2 regions of the Chitinophaga horti genome follow, and region 1 is predicted to be linked to the other one. Evidence: riboswitches for the same ligand, from Rfam matches in the RefSeq annotation. Region 1 holds a riboswitch; the other holds the start of a gene.
What was found. A riboswitch is a leader RNA that binds a small molecule or an ion and turns the genes downstream of it on or off. The one in region 1 is predicted to bind cobalamin.

Region 2: it holds a riboswitch for cobalamin, as region 1 does, so the genes downstream of both, MKQ68_RS15700 (ribonucleoside-diphosphate reductase small subunit) here and MKQ68_RS11615 (TonB-dependent receptor) in region 1, are expected to answer to the same signal.

What each region holds. Positions count from the first base shown of each region.
Region 1 is NZ_CP107006.1:2,876,584-2,881,390, reverse strand. It holds gene MKQ68_RS11620 (YncE family protein) at 1-66, opposite strand, end outside; gene MKQ68_RS11615 (TonB-dependent receptor) at 63-2,081, opposite strand; cobalamin riboswitch at 2,220-2,427, opposite strand; gene MKQ68_RS11610 (RNA polymerase sigma factor) at 2,495-3,082, shown strand; gene MKQ68_RS11605 (FecR family protein) at 3,170-4,318, shown strand; gene MKQ68_RS11600 (SusC/RagA family TonB-linked outer membrane protein) at 4,579-4,807, shown strand, end outside.
Region 2 is NZ_CP107006.1:3,894,911-3,899,717, reverse strand. It holds gene MKQ68_RS15705 (ribonucleoside-diphosphate reductase subunit alpha) at 1-873, opposite strand, end outside; gene MKQ68_RS15700 (ribonucleoside-diphosphate reductase small subunit) at 935-1,906, opposite strand; cobalamin riboswitch at 2,027-2,239, opposite strand; gene MKQ68_RS15695 (hypothetical protein) at 2,463-4,016, opposite strand; gene leuC (3-isopropylmalate dehydratase large subunit) at 4,199-4,807, shown strand, end outside.

The DNA.
Region 1 (4,807 bases):
TTCCACGTCCTTCCTGCAGCAGGTAAGCGATACCAGGAGGAGGAATAGTATCGGGTATATTCTCATAACTCAACGGATAAAATGATTTTGTAATTGCGTTTCGGCATCGGGTAGTTCAGTACGACTTCGTAATCCTGGTTAAACACATTATTCAATTCCCCCGATACTTTCAAGCGAAACTTTTTTAGCTTGATTTCTTTTGAGGCGGACAGGTCGCTCGTATACCACGGCTGCTCGTAGTTCTCGGGTATATTCGCCGAGTTGTGATAGCGTTCGCCCACATAGATGTAGCTGTAGTTTAGTCGCCAGTCGCGGAACAGGATGCTGGTTATCACCGAGCCGCTATGCCAGGGAATGTAGGGGATCTGGCCGCCGTAGGTGATCTTTTCCAGCTCCGGGTTTTTACGCCGGGTAAAGTCCTGCGCTACCTGGTACGTGTAGGCCAGTCTTACATTCAGTACCAGGTCGGTCCCCAGCGCGAAGGCCTGATCCGATACCACGTCCGCACCTTTGATCTCCACGGTGCCGATGTTCATCATCATCCAACGGTACATGCCGCTGCCCTTTGGTACGGCGACGATCTTGTTGGTCACTTTATTGAAGTAGCCGTCGGCCTGCAGTTTCCATTCGCGCAGCAGGCCGTTTTTAAGACTCTTTTGGTAGGTGGCCCCAAGGTTGTATTGATGTGTGTACTCCGGTTCCAGCGCGATGTTGCCTATGTCGGTGTAATAGAGGTCATTGAAAGTCGGCATCCGGAAGATGTTTTTATAAAAGGCCCGGATGTTGAAGTCAGCTTTCGTAAACGGCTTGTAGGAGAAGAACACCGCAGGCGTCAGTTCTCTTTTGGCGGGCGCTGCTACCGCTCCATCACCGGCGGAGGTGTTGCCACGGTTAATTCGTTCATGTATAAAGGTGCCTAACACACTGGCCTGCATCTTTACTTTACCCAGTTCCGCCGCACCGGCCAGTGCGACCAGGGACGTAAACCGCTCGGGAAATACGAAGCCGTCTAGGTTAGAGCTAAGGGTGTTATACTGGAAATCGGTAGAAAGGTTGATGTCGATCTTTTTCGTGATGCTGTATTTGTTCGCCACGGATGCGTACCATTCCTGCTGCCGGAAGTTGTTGTCCAGGTACATCAAAGTCGTATCGGGGTTCAGGTAACGCATGTAATCGTTGGCGTACTTGGCGTTGACCTGGATGTCGTACTTCGGCAGCACATTCTTCTGAAAAGATCCCTGCAGGAAGAGGTTGCGGTCCCACTGGCGCTGCGAGCGTTTCCAGACGTTGTTCACGATGGCGCCGGGTATACCTCTTTCAGCGTTATAGAAGTATGCTTTAGCACTCCAGAAGCCGCGGCTAATGTTGCCATACAGGCCGCTCTCGAGGCGCAAGCCTTCAATATCGCCGTTCTGCCGGATGGCAGTGGTGTCCCAGGCTACGTCTTTGGAATCATGAAATACGCGTTTGTAGCGGAAGGGGTACCGCCCCGATGACTTTATATACTCCCCGCTGAACGAAGCGTTCACGTTGCTGGTGATCTTTTGCTCGAATAACAGCGAAGGGTTTACCAGGTCGAACGAGCCGGTTTTATACACGCCTTTAATGTGCGTGCTTTGTGCAGAATCGAATACTGGCTTGCGGCTGCGAAGATAGATGGTACCCGACGATCCATAATCCCTGGCGGGTTGAAAGATCTCACTCTTCTGGCCATTATACACGGAGATCGATTCGATATTGTCCATCGAGAACTTGCCCAGGTCGATCTGCCCGTTTTGCGCATTGCCTAATTGTATGCCATCGTAAAACACGCCCATATGGTTGGTGCCCATACTGCGCATATCTACGGTTTTAAGGCCGCCAATACCGCCGTAATCCTTTACCTGCACACCGGCAAAGTACCGGATGGCATCGGCAACGGAGAAGCTGTTCAGGCTTTTAAGCTGTTCGCCATGCAGTTGTTGCGCGGGAATAATTTCTTTATAGGAAGATGTGTAGATCGTAACTCCACGAAGCGTTTTTACGGCAGCAGTATCCTTCGGGACAGACTGCCCGTACAGGTTGATACAAATAGATGTCAAAAGCGCTAATAGCAACGCTTTTGATGTAACTGATATATACATCAATAGTTAATTTCCCAGCAGGTGGCTGGATGGGATACGACAATAAACAGCTGAAATCATTTCAGTTTCATGTATTAAAGCCTCATCCGCGAAGGCTTTAATCTATCTGCAGTGGCAGGTCTCCTGGCTTGTTCTCACTTTCGACGGCCTTCCCGTTCTTAGTATACCAAAAACAGTGGCAATGAGGATGTCGAAGTGTTCAACAGAACTTACAGTAGCGGGTCTGCTCAGGATTTGCACCTGATTCCCTATTAATTTTAACGGGCTGAACGCACCGTTAAAAACCAATTGCGGCGTGAAAGTAGGTAAAAATATTGAGTTTTCTCCCGCATTATTTATAGCTTGCCAGCCAAAGTAATCCAGCGCACGTTTTGCAGACCAATCAACCGTATAGTGAAATCGAATTGATCCGGCTTTTCAGGGAAGGTACCGGGGCCGGCACGGCTGCATTGTATGAGAAGTACTATCGTGGCCTGGTATACTTCGCCCGGCAGATCATTGAACACGAGGGAGAGGCGGAAGATATCGCACAGGAAAGCATGATCAAACTGTTTAACAAACGGACCGACTTCGATAACTTATCAGATATCAAGTCATTTCTGTATGTAAGCGTGCGTAACAGCTGCTTCAACTACCTGAAAGCACGCGACCGGCACGAGCTTTCTCACCAGGAACTGTTGTACCTGTCTCCCGAAGGGGAAGAAAAGGCCGACTTGGAAATGCTGAAATCCAGGGTGCTGGCAGAGGTGTTTAATGAGATCGACCGGCTGCCGGAACAGTGTGGGAACGTTTTTAAACTACTATTTATAAAGAAGATGTCTACCGCGGCAGTGGCCGAACAGTTAGGCATTTCTCCTCAAACGGTGCTGAACCAGAAGTCCCGCGCCCTGAAGCTGTTGCGCTTCCGCCTGTCGGATAAAGGGTTCTTCGCATTATTACTCCTGCTTAAGACTTTCTAAAATTATTTTTCAGATCCTTTGGTTAAAACGCCAGCTTCCTTGTGGTATACATGGAGGCTCGTCATTTTGGCCGGCATCTTTACCTGTATGGACCAACATCGCATAGATAGGCTGGAGCGGTGGCTCCTGAAGAAGCTGGATGGCAGCATTACGCCCGAAGAGGAGCAACAGCTGTCGTTGTGGATGGACGAACATCCCGCGAACCGGCAGTTGGCGGATGCTTTTGCCGATAACGACTGGCTGTCGGCACAGCTCAGTGAACTGGAGCGTATACCTGTGCCACGGCCGGTAGCACCGGTACACCGGGTGCATTTTATGCGGCGATGGGGCTGGGCTGCGGCAGCTATATTGTTGCTTGGTGGCACTGCTACCTATATCTGGTTAAAGCCCGCGCAAAAAGCCGCCCCTGATTTGGCCGTCACTACCATACAAGACGTGTTGCCCGGCAGGGAAGGCGCCATACTCACCCTCGATAACGGCGAACAAGTGTTGCTCGACAGTTTGCCCGACGGAGAAGTGGCGCGACAGGGTGGTAGCCGTATTCGTTTACTGAAAGGGCAGCTGGCCTACGATGAGCAATCTGGTAAAGCGGATGCAGTCCGTTTCAATACCGTTAACACCCCGCGCGGCCGCCAGTTTTCGCTACTGCTGCCAGACGGTACCAGGGTTTGGCTCAACTCAGCAACTATGATCAAATTCCCCGTTGCTTTTACAGGCGCAGAACGCCGCGTGGAAGTTTCAGGCGAGGCCTATTTCGAAGTGGCGAAGAATGATGCGCAACCATTTACCGTGCAGGTAAATCAATCCTCGGAAATAAAAGTATTAGGCACCCGCTTTAACATAAAAGCCTACCTGGATGAGAAGATCGCCAGCACCACTTTGCTGGATGGCAAGGTAAGCGTTACAGGCAATGACGAACCGGTCGTGCTGCGGCCCGGCCAGCAGGCGAACCTGGGTAATGGGCAGTTGCAGGTGGTGCAAAACGCGCACGTAGACGCTGTGATGGCCTGGAAGAACGGCTTGTTCAATTTTGAGGACAGGAAATTAGAGGATGTGATGCGCGAATTGGCGCGCTGGTACGACCTCGATATCGTATATGAAGGAAAAGTGCCTGACATTACCCTCGGCGGTGAAATGAGCCGCAATGAACCTTTGTCGGGCGTACTTATCGGATTGGAAGAATTAAAGATCAAATTCAGGATGGAAGCTGGCAGGAGGCTGGTGATATTACCGTAATAACACAACTTTAGACGTAAACCGGCCTGTAAAAGCCGGAAGTGATTGGCGTCACTTCCGGTGTAATAAGGGTCAGGTATAAAATTGTATCTCACAACATTTTTCAACCAAAACCACTGCAATTTATGCAAAAATGTGTTATTGGAGGGCGGTGGCGTACGCACGCTCCTGGCCGGGCATTGTACCTGTTACCTGGGGCAGGCAGCAATACCGGCGCATCTGCCGGAACGCAGCGCCCTCTCCATCAAATGCTGCGGATCATGAGATTAACCAGTTTTCTTTTACTCGTGCTGTGCATGCACGTATCAGCCAAAGTCGCCTCACAACGTATTACCTTCTCAGGAAAGGAGGTGCCGCTCGAAAAGGTGTTTTCTGCCATAAAAAAACAGGCCGGCTTCGTAGTGATGTATAACAAAAGTCTGTTGAAAAACAGGCCGCCTGTAACCATTGATGCCCGCGATATGCCGTTGCCGGCGTTCCTCGACGAAG
Region 2 (4,807 bases), 1.0 Mb from region 1:
GCCACCGCCCTGGTCTACATAACGCGCGGTATCGTTAAATACACGCAGCATTGGGATGATTCCGTTAGAGGTACCGTTAGTGCCGCTGATGTAGGAACCGGTAGCGCGGATGTTGTGGATGCTGAGACCAATACCGCCAGCGCTCTGGGAGATCTTAGCAGTTTGTTTCAGCGTATCGTAAATACCATCGATGCTGTCGCCCTGCATGGTGAGCAGGAAGCAGGATGACATTTGTGGTTTAGGTGTACCTGCGTTGAAGAGAGTAGGCGTGGCGTGTGTGAACCAGCGCTCGCTCATCAGGTGATAAGTTTTGATGGCAGATTCGATATCCTCTTTGTGAATACCAACGGCTACACGCATAAACATGTGCTGCGGGCGTTCTGCGATCTTGCCATCAATTTTCAACAGGTAAGAGCGCTCCAGTGTTTTAAAACCGAAGTAATCGAAACCGAAGTCACGGTCATAAATGATCGTGGAGTCGAGGATCTCCGCATTCTTCCTGATGATTTCGTATACGTCGTCCGCGATGAGTGCGGCAGATTTACCGGTTTTAGGATCAAGGTATTCGTAAAGATTTTTTACCGTCTTCGAGAATGACTTGATGGTATTTTTATGCAGGTTGCTCACCGCGATGCGGGAAGCCAGCAGTGCATAGTCTGGGTGTTTGGTGGTGAGCGATGCAGCTGTTTCAGCAGCAAGGTTGTCGAGTTCACTGGTGGTTACGCCATCGTATAAACCCTGGATCACTTTCTTTGCCACGTCGATAGAATCAACGTACTCCGGCGCCAGGCCGTAGCAAAGCTTCTCTACGCGTGCAGTGATTTTGTCAAATTTTACGGTCTCTTTTTTACCGTCTCTTTTTATAACAAACATTTGCTCGAATTTATTGGGTGGTTAATAGTAGTCTTGTTTGATGTATCCGGTGATATATGTCCTAGAAGTCTTCGTCAAGGCTGAATGTCTGGGAATCTTTGCCGCCCATTACACCCGCTTTCTGATAATCGCCTACACGTTTTTCGAAGAAATTCGTTTTACCCTGCAGGGAAATCATTTCCATGAAGTCGAACGGATTCGCGGTGTTAAACATTTTAGCGGCGCCCAGTTCGCTCAGCCACCTGTCGGCTACGAACTCGATATATTGTTTCATCAGTTCTGCGTTCATACCGATCAGTGCAACCGGCAGTGCTTCTGTGATAAATTCTTTTTCGATTGCAACAGCGTCGCCAATGATTTCCTGGATCTGTTTTTCGCTGATCTTACCTTCCAGCATGCTAAAGAGCAGGCAGGCAAATTCGCAATGCAGACCTTCGTCGCGGCTGATCAACTCGTTGGAGAAGGTCAGGCCTGGCATGAGGCCGCGTTTTTTCAACCAGAAAATAGAGCAGAAGGAACCGCTGAAGAAGATACCTTCTACGGCAGCAAAGGCTACCAGTCTTTCTGCAAAAGTGCCATTCTCGATCCAGCGCAATGCCCATTCTGCTTTCTTTTTAACGGCAGGAACGGTTTCAATAGCGTGGAACAGGCGATCTTTTTCTACCGGATCCTTTACATAAGTATCGATCAGCAGGGCATAGGTTTCAGAGTGGATGTTTTCCATCATGATCTGGAAACCGTAGAAGCAACGTGCTTCCGGAATTTGTACTTCGCTCATGAAGTTTACTGCCAGGTTCTCGTTCACAATCCCGTCGCTCGCAGCAAAGAAAGCCAGTACGTGGCTGATGAAGTGGCGCTCACCATCGTTAAGAGCCGCCCAGTCTTTCAGGTCGCCGCTGAGGTCAATTTCCTCGGCCGTCCAAAAGCTGGCTTCATGCCTTTTATACATTTCCCACACTTTGGGATAATTAATTGGTAGCAGCACAAACCTGTCCTTGTTCTCCTTTAAAAGGATTTCATTCTCATTGTTCATCAATCAGTGTTTTATATGGTCTGTAATGTGCGATAACTAAGTCGATACGACGGCAGATAACTTTTCCGGCAGTCACCGGTGGAGGTTACTTTCGCCAATACCTTATTACGCGAAGGCTTTGACAAATCTGTTGGTTTGGCAGGTTTCCTGGCTTTCCCATTTACTTCCGGCCTTCCCGTGTTCTACACAGTGGCAAGGGGGAGTGGAAGTAAATCTGAACCGTTTACTGCACGGGCCGGGGAATCACAGTAGCGCGTCTGCTCGTGAATCTCACACGATTCCCTATTAATCATGCCGAAGTGGTCGGCATAAACCAAAACAACAATGTCAAGAACTGTTGCAAATGTAAGAAGTGCTACATGGGTTAATCCCAAAAGTTGCTAACAGGTGTGGAAAAACAATCGTACTTTTTATAAGACTCCCTGTGGTGAACGAAAGACGTTTTCTGGCACTTTTTTTAACATGCAATACACATGTTTTTTTATCAAAAAGTGTGGAGTTGTATACACGAAAATTAGTGATCAAATCTGTGGCTGATCATCAGCGTTTTACACTTTTATATTCTTTTTTCCTTGTTGATGAATTTCCTGCGGATGATGTCCTGTACCGGGATTCCCTCGATTTTACTCTCCAGCCAGGAAATAATATCCAGGTAAAGGAACGAACGTTTTTCATATGGGTTCTGGGAGATGGTTACCAGCTTTTGCTTCAGATCTTTAAACGCTTCGCTCAACGCTTTGGGGTGCGCATACATATTCTTGCGCAAAAACTTTAATATTTCTTCCATCACACTGCTTAAGTCTTTGTTTTTCGCAATGAAGTGATAAACAGACTTGATGAGGTATTCCACCAGGCTGTAATTTTCCAGCTCGTAGTGGGCGATCAGGTGAAGGATACGCGCGAAACACTGGATGTCAGCCCGCAAATTGCCTATCCTTAAATGAATGATCTTATTCAGGTAAACAATGGCGTTGTTGTTATCCCCACTGCCGAAATACAAACAGGCGATCTTATAATAAAAAACGAGCACGCGGTGCTGGTCAACGGTCAGCTGATGCTCGGCGATCTGCGTTTCCAGCTCGGGCACCATCGCCAATCCCTCGGTGAAGGTACCCTCCAGGAAGTGGCGGTTCAACCGTGAGGTATAGCGGTACACGAAGGAGGAGGTGCGGGTGTTTTCGTTAAAGCTGTCCTGGTGTTCGTCGATGTACGACTCAAATGCTGCCAGCGCCTCTGCAAATTTCCCATGGTTCATGGTGTAAAAGTGGGCGGTCAGCAGGTTGTGCATCGCCTTCACGTACATGTCCTGGTCGGTTTTTAACAGGGATGGGTACTCGGTGAAAAGATCAACCCACTTCTGGGTATACCGGTAGTACATGGCAAAGTCCTGTAATATGTAGTAGTACCAGCAATGTGCCTGGTACATGTAGATCTTCTCATAAAAACTCATATTCGGCAACTGCCTGCCGGGCAGGTTCGTCTCGAAGAAACTTTTCATCATCAGCACATCCTTCTCGTCCCGCGCATGACCCAGTTTCAGGTACAGGCCATACATCCGCAGGCTGAGGGTGGATAACTTACTCACATGATTCAGGTGGGCATTGATGTCCTGCGATTCCACACTTAACTCTTCCGCCCGGTTCTCCAGGCTGCGGGTGATGTGCCGCGATTCGATCAGCTTCTCAAATTCGATAATTTCATAGCAAAGCATCACTTCCTCCTGCTCCCGGGCACTAGTCTTGGCCTTAGCCAACAGTTTCAGGCTCTGGGTGTAAAGGCCTTTGTTGTACAGTACACGGGCATAGTCCAGCTGTTCCCGCAGCTCTATCAGCGGGTCCTTTTGCTTGTAAAGCAGCCGCAGGGTGGTGAGCAGGTGTTTATACAGATGGGCTTTAACGTTGGACAGCTGCTGTTTCTTGATGTCGGGTACTTTTTTCAGGATCACCTCCTCATCGTACTCCTTCATCCTGTCCATTACGTTGAACAGCTGGATAAAAAGCACGTCCTCTTTATCGTTGTTTTTATTAAAAGCCAGCTGAAAATTCCGCTTTTCAGCTTTTGTTAAGGTTTTTATTAATATGAAAAGCGCATCGTTAATACTGTTGGGCATCGTTGATTTATGGTTATATCGTACTGTTTTTCAATAATTTAGGTGAATTTAACCTGCTTTGCGGATCGTAAAAGACGCAAATTTAGCCATAGCCTTTTAGTGTTCAGCCGTTAGATTTGAAGGTATAAAATCAGAGGCGAACACAAAAATAAGGAACGCAACAAAACAAAAGTTTATTACGGATGGGAAAAACACTATTTGACAAGATTTGGGACAGCCACGTTGTGAAGAGCAAGGAAGGGCATCCCGACGCCGTTTACATCAACACCCATTTTATACATGAAGTTACCAGCCCCCAGGCATTTGACGGACTAAGGAAACGCAACATCCCGGTGTTTCGTCCGAACAAAACCAGGGCTACCGCCGACCACAACGTACCTACCATCGATCAGCATTTGCCGATTAAAGAAGCATTGAGCCGCCACCAGGTGGAAATGCTGACTAAAAATACAGCGGAGTTTGGCGTAGAACTGTATGGTTTGGGCCACCGCTACCAGGGCATCGTACACGTGATTGGTCCCGAACTGGGTATTACCCTCCCAGGCATGACCATCGTTTGCGGCGACAGCCACACGTCTACCCACGGAGCTTTTGGCGCCATCGCCTTCGGCATTGGTACCTCGGAAGTAGAGCAGGTATTGGCTACCCAGTGCATTTTGCAGTACAAGCCGAAGCGTATGAAGATCGAGGTGACCGGTCAGCTGAAGAACGGCGTACTCTCCAAAGACATCATCCTTTATATCATTTCCAGGATATCTGCTTCCGGCGCTACCGGCTACTTCGTGGAATAC